2 linked regions of the Funiculus sociatus GB2-C1 genome follow. The protein of the gene in region 2 binds, or shares a complex with, the protein of the main gene of each other region. Links are inferred from orthologs where the notes say so. Each region holds a gene or a part of one and is shown on either strand. Other genes may lie near its edges. The genes, in order: hisH and hisF.

What was found.
Region 1: the proteins of hisF (region 2) and hisH are in contact, whole or in part, in a crystal structure (PDB 6RU0), measured with the Thermotoga maritima proteins. The link is inferred for Funiculus sociatus GB2-C1 from one-to-one orthologs. Residues at the interface, in WP_004080486.1 of Thermotoga maritima: Met1, Leu2, Ala3, Arg5, Ser40, Glu41, Asp45, Glu46, Ala70, Glu71, Ile73, Asp74, Ile75, Pro76, Phe77, Asp98, Lys99, Ser122, Gln123, Glu161, Thr195, Leu196, Asn247, Arg249, Glu251; in WP_004080484.1 of Thermotoga maritima: Asn15, Arg18, Arg22, Arg117, Leu118, Pro119, His120, Met121, Gly122, Trp123, Asn124, Asn134, Gly135, Tyr136, Tyr138, Val140, Tyr158, Glu180, Lys181, Ser182, Ser183, Lys184, Ile185.

The regions. Positions count from the first base shown.
Region 1 is NZ_JAMPKJ010000059.1:29,931-33,058, reverse strand. What follows is about bases 228-3,026. They hold hisH (imidazole glycerol phosphate synthase subunit HisH), read right to left. Parts: upstream 2,046-3,026; coding sequence 1,410-2,045; downstream 228-1,409. Other genes in these bases: NDI42_RS22260 (DUF3370 domain-containing protein), read left to right, coding at 2,796-3,026; NDI42_RS22265 (pyroglutamyl-peptidase I family protein), read left to right, coding at 2,242-2,754; rsmD (16S rRNA (guanine(966)-N(2))-methyltransferase RsmD), read right to left, coding at 671-1,225; petG (cytochrome b6-f complex subunit V), read left to right, coding at 521-634; NDI42_RS22285 (c-type cytochrome), read right to left, coding at 228-232. Also shown: more of NDI42_RS22285, read right to left, coding at 1-227; more of NDI42_RS22260, read left to right, coding at 3,027-3,128. UniProt on the Escherichia coli protein: IGPS catalyzes the conversion of PRFAR and glutamine to IGP, AICAR and glutamate. The HisH subunit catalyzes the hydrolysis of glutamine to glutamate and ammonia as part of the synthesis of IGP and AICAR.
Region 2 is NZ_JAMPKJ010000045.1:38,969-42,019, forward strand. The notes cover bases 36-2,757. They hold hisF (imidazole glycerol phosphate synthase subunit HisF), read right to left. Parts: upstream 1,920-2,757; coding sequence 1,152-1,919; downstream 36-1,151. Other genes in these bases: NDI42_RS19405 (ABC transporter ATP-binding protein), read left to right, coding at 36-262; NDI42_RS19415 (hypothetical protein), read right to left, coding at 834-1,046; ruvB (Holliday junction branch migration DNA helicase RuvB), read left to right, coding at 2,019-2,757. Outside these bases: more of NDI42_RS19405, read left to right, coding at 1-35; more of ruvB, read left to right, coding at 2,758-3,051.

The sequences.
Region 1 (3,128 bases), on a different replicon or contig from region 2:
GGCCCACCCGACCTTGCGCTTCCAATCCATGACAGCCAGCGCAGTTCATTTGAAAGATGGCGTGTCCCTGCACTACATCGCCGTTTAAGGATAAAACAGTCTTTACATAAGGATCGGAGACGCGCCACAGGTGAAAGCTGACAACTGATAACAGGAGTACCAGCACAAACGCCAAAGCTGTCAAGCTTAAGCGCTGCATCAAGGTTTCTCGTAGAGTGTACTGGTTATCCAATGGTTTCTTAAGGCGAAGATGTACAAACAGAGTTTTTTATCAGGGGGAGAGGGTGATTAGTGTGTAATGACCGAGTATATCGATATGTGTGCTAGTGTATCGAGAAACGTTTCAATTTATATACATAGCTTAAATTTTTCTCTTAATCCAGGCAAGCGTAATTTTGCGTAGCTTTACGCCGCAAGGGATGAGATGCTGTGAAATTCTCTGGTGCCAGCCTTACCCTTTATTTGTCTGTACCTTGTAGGATGAGAAACAGACAAAAAACTTTAACAAAGGAGAACTGACGTGATCGAACCTCTGCTTTCAGGAATTGTGATGGGCTTAATCCTTGTCACCCTCGCTGGGCTGTTTTTCGCTGCTTATATGCAGTACAAGCGCGGTAATGACCTAGGCTTGTAGAAAAAGTGTTGAGTGCTGAGTGCTTTATTCCTCGCCTCAGCACTCAGCACTCATAACTCTGAAGAAGGTGAGGGCTGTGTTGCCATAAACCTTTTGGCGACAGATTTCCAGGGTGGGAACGGGTTCAACTGTCCAGTTGTTGGGGCTGTGTTCTACTGCCATTTCACCAGTGGGAGCTAATATTTGGTAATGCGCGATCGCTTCCAATACTGGCTGATACAGTCCACTGGCGTAGGGCGGATCGAAGTATATCCGGTCAAACTGCTGACCAGCAAGTGTTGGCAATTGCCCTACTACATCTCCCCGCAGCACTTGAAATTTTTGCTCGCTTTGAGCGACTTGCTGCCAGTTTTGCTGTACGATGGCGCAAGCTTTACCCCATTTTTCTATTCCGACTACGCAGTTGGCACCGCGACACAATGCCTCTGCGCCCATCGATCCGCTACCAGCGCACAAGTCCAGCCACCGACAGCCGTTGATGCTGCCCTGCCAAATATTAAACACTGCTTCGCGCACTCGTCCTAGTGTTGGTCGGGTTTCTTGACCGGGTAAGGTTTTGAGTTGGCGATTGCCGTAAATTCTTAGGGTCATTGTGAGAAAAACCGCGTTGGCGAAGGCTGCGCGTTAGCGCTTAGACGCTAAGGACAAGGGAGGGAAGATAAGAATCGGTTAAGGCTTGATCCCCCAACCCCCTTTTCAAGGGGGGCTTTTCTCATCATTTTTTAAGGGCGGGATCTTTTAGCCAAGAAATATTGGGAGTGTACCCAAAAATCTTTTATGCTGGCACTTTCGCCTGTACTTGGGCGACGAAGTTGGATAAAATTTGTAGTCCGCTGGTGGAAGATTTTTCGGGGTGGAATTGGACAGCCATCAAGTTGTCACGAGCGATCGCAGCTGTTACCGTTTGACTACCGTGGGTGATGGTTGCCGCCCTGATTTTCGGGTCAACTGGATCGACGTAGTAGGAATGGACAAAGTACACCCAAGCCTGTTCTGGTAATTGTCGCCACAGTTCGGCATTTGGCTGGGTAATTTCCAGAGTGTTCCAGCCCATGTGGGGAATTGTTAATCCTGGTTCTGAGCTAAATCTTCGCACAACACCGGGGACAATTCCTAAACCGGGTTCTTTGCCTTCTTCACTCCCATCGAAGAGAATTTGCAGACCCAGACAGATGCCTAAGAAGGGTTTCCCGGAAGCGATCGCGTTTTTTATCGGTTCTACTAGGTGACGCGATCTCAATTGTTGCACTGCTGGGTCAAAAGATCCTACCCCAGGCAGTACCACCGCATCCGCCCGTTCAATATCTGACGGTGAATCGGTAATTTTCGCGATCGCGCCTGCTTTCTCCAACCCCTTACAGGCAGAGTGCAGATTCCCCATGTCGTAGTCTATAACTGCAATGACTGTCATGCTCGATCTTATAACTGAATTTTTTATTTTTTCCGCATCAACGTACAATTGTACGTTGATGCCATAAGAGAACGTTATCTCTGTATGTTTTTAATATTTATAATATAACAACCTCCTACTAAAGTCAATATATAAAATAACAATTTCCAAAAAAAAAGGATCCTTTTATTAATAGTTACAGTTTCCTAAATATCCAATGAGTAAAATTATCTTATTGACCTCCTTTGACACTTGGCTACCTCACCAAAAATCCAATTCTTCGGATGATTTATTGTTAGAAGTTGCCAAAAGTGAGCTTTCCCCGCTGTCTTTGAATTTTTTAAGGCAGCTACCAGTTGATGTTGCCCAAGCAAGCGATCGCGTCATTGCCAAAATCAACGAATTGCAAGCCGATGTGATTATCTGCTGCGGCATGGCAGAGGGGAGAAACCAATTAAGCGTCGAATCTTGCGCGAATTGTGGAGATAACCGATTGTTGACACCAGTCAATTTAGAGAAAATATTAGCAGGTTGTGCGGCAACTGATATCAGCCACGATGCCGGAAAATTTGTCTGCGAGGGACTATATTATTCAGTATTGGAATATTTACAAGAACGCCAACTTAATAGCCGCTGCGTTTTCGTTCACGTTCCGGTTTTGACCCCAGATAATTTATCTGGTATTATGGCAGATTTTTTAGTAGTTATTAAAAGCATGGCACTTTTATGAGACTCATAGAGTCTTAGCGTTTATCTATAATCTTGCATCCTATGCTGCCGTTATTATCGATTTTACCCCTTGCTCAAACACCGCCGCCACCACCTAAGCCAGCACCCCAAGAAATCGTGCAACCCCAGCCAGTTCTGCCTTTACCTGGACAGCTGGATAACGTGCCGATGTTTAACAGCAATAGTCCAGAATGGGTAAAACTTGAGGGGATTTTACTCTCTACCTTTCCTCCTACAGGTAAAAAGGTGCCAGGGGCTCATCTTAATTTTCCTTTTCAGGGGAGATTTGATTTATTTGCCCACCATTTTAGCCACACTCCCAAGGATTTGCAGACGCTTTATATAGGAGTGATTTTGCATAATCCAACTAAAAAA
Region 2 (3,051 bases):
TCCCAGTTTGTTGCTTTTGGATGAGCCTTCCGCCGCTTTGTCTCCCCTACTCGTAAACAATGTTTTTGAGCAGATTCAACTTATCAATCAAACAGGTAAAGCAATTGTGTTGGTAGAGCAGAATGCCCGAAAAGCTCTGGCGATGGCACACCGGGGTTATGTGTTGGATACTGGACGCGATCGCTTCTCAGGCCCCGGTACAGAATTATTAAATGACCCAAAGGTGGGAGAACTTTATCTAGGTGCGGGTAAAGCTCATTAAATTACGTCTATTCCACTCTGGGCTATACAAACATAGTTCGCTTTGACGGATTTTTGGGCGATATTTTTTTTGTATTAAAGCCTATACAAATTTTGCTTTGCAAGGTATATTTATACAATGGGAATCCGTGCGCTCATATATACTAATTAGATTAGCAAATACACAACTTTGTTATCTAAGTTTAGCCAAATCTATTGCTTGTCACCTTTTTCGCAGACAAAAGTCCTAAAAATCTTTTTTCCTAGTATAGATGCGACCATTGTTGACAGAATTACAACCACATTCTGAATAAGTCGCCACAAAATCAAAAAATTTATCTTGGTTGTCTATCACTACATATTTCTAAAGGCGGAGTTACGCATTTCTAATCTGTATACTTAGGATTAGAAATGCGTAACTCCGCCTTTAGACATTCTGGTTTCTATATTCTACTTATGGAGCTAAGCGGATTCGAACCGCTGACCCCCTCAATGCCATTGAGGTGCTCTACCAACTGAGCTATAACCCCGTGCGGTGCTTTATTATTATGCCTCAAATTTTGGTAACTCGTCAAGTTGTTTCCGAAAGACTTTTAATAAAATGAGCAGGGGTGCTGAGCAATATTGTTGATATACCCCATGTAGCTATTCATCAAAAAATATACGACTAACATAGCAGCAGCCGACAACGCCACCAAAGTTCCAGCCAGCATGAGAGAAAATTCCTGTTGGTCGAAGGCTTCCTGCATCAGGTGCAGCGACCATGCCACTAACGCAACATCAAAAATTAAAATACCTATCAACATTTTTTAAGTTTCGTAACACTTCATTTATTCTAATATATACAAATGAACAGATTGATGCTACAAATCGATCGCTTCCTCTCCCTGAAGACAGAGTTTGCACTGCTATTACATACGCACTGGTACTTGATTCTCTGCTAAATAAGTTTTAATTTCTGATACAGTGAGTTCTCCGTAGTGTAACAGGGAAGCAAGAAGAGCAGCTTCCGCTTGACCTTCGGTTACGGCATCATAAATGTGGCTGCAATTTCCCGCCCCGCCGGAGGCAATAACTGGAATCTGCACTTGCTTGGCAATAGTGCGCGTCAAGTCCAAGTCATATCCAGCCTTGGTTCCATCAGCATCCATACTGGTGACAAGTAGTTCACCTGCGCCGCGTTGCTCGACTTCCTTGGCCCAAGCGATCGCATCTATTCCAGTATTTTCTCGCCCACCGCGCACGTAAACATCCCAACCAGGATTAACTGGGTCTTGCCGCCGCCGTGCATCAATTGCTACAACAATACACTGATTACCAAAGCGATCGCTTGCCCGGTTGATAAATTCTGGCTCTCGTACCGCCGCCGAATTTATGCTGACTTTATCCGCTCCCGCCCTTAACAATTGTTTAATAGTCTCTAAGGATTGAATTCCCCCACCTACCGTTAGGGGGATAAACACTTGCTCAGCGGTGCGGTATACGACATCAAAAATAATGTCCCGTTCTTCGTGAGAAGCCGTAATGTCCAGAAACACCAACTCATCCGCACCCGCATCGTTATAAGCTTGTGCCAGTTCCACCGGATCGCCTGCATCTTGGAGGTTGACAAAATTAACACCTTTGACAACTCGCCCCGCTTTCACATCTAAGCAAGGCAGTATTCTTTTTGCCAGCATGACAATCCCCTACAGAATGTAATCATAATGAGAGCCTATCTAATGTAAACCTTTTGTGTCTTCCTACTTAAGTGGTTTTTTTACAACAAATTTTTAATCATGGCGATAATTTCTTCTAAACAACAGTCTCAAGAACCCGAAAAGCAACCTAAACGCTCTCGCGAGTCATCTGGTAGCTATAAATCTCCGAAAGAACCGCCAGAAGAGATTTTGCAGCCAGAAGCGATGCTAGACGAAACCGAGAAGCAGGAAGAAGGACTACGACCAGGGCGACTAGCAGATTATATCGGACAAAAAGACCTCAAGGCAGTTCTAGAGATTGCCATCGAAGCGGCGAAAGGTAGAGGTGAGACGATGGATCACTTACTGCTGTATGGCCCGCCAGGTTTGGGGAAAACAACGATGTCGCTGATTTTGGCGACCGAGATGGGCAGTAGTTGTAAAATTACCTCAGCACCAGCTTTGGAGCGTCCCCGCGATATTGTGGGGATACTAATGAGTCTGAAGCCGGGAGATATTATATTTATTGACGAAATCCATCGATTGAGCCGGATGACAGAGGAATTGCTTTATCCGGCGATGGAGGACTTCCGGTTAGATATTACGATTGGTAAGGGTCAAACTGCTAAAACTCGCAGTTTACCGCTACCGCCATTTACTCTGGTGGGAGCAACAACGCGGGTGGGATCGCTATCTTCGCCGTTGCGCGATCGCTTTGGGTTAATCCAACGGTTACGCTTTTATGAGTTGGATGAACTGATCTTAATTGTGCAGCGGACTGCCGAACTTCTGCAAGCTCCCGTTACGCCTGATGGTGCTGAAGAAATTGCTCGTCGCAGCCGTGGAACTCCCCGAATTGCCAATCGCCTTCTTAAACGGGTGCGAGATTTTGCTCAGGTAAAGAAGCTTGGAGAAATTACGCAACCTGTTGCGGTGGAAGCTTTGGAAGTCTTCGGTGTAGATCCGATGGGTTTGGATTGGGCGGATCGTTTGATGCTGGGGGTAATGATAGAACAGTTTAATGGGGGGCCAGTCGGTTTGGAAGCGATCGCTGCCGCAACTGGCGAAGATTCCCAAACAATTGAAGATGTTTATGAGCCATATTTGTTGCAAATTGGTTATTTGCACCGAA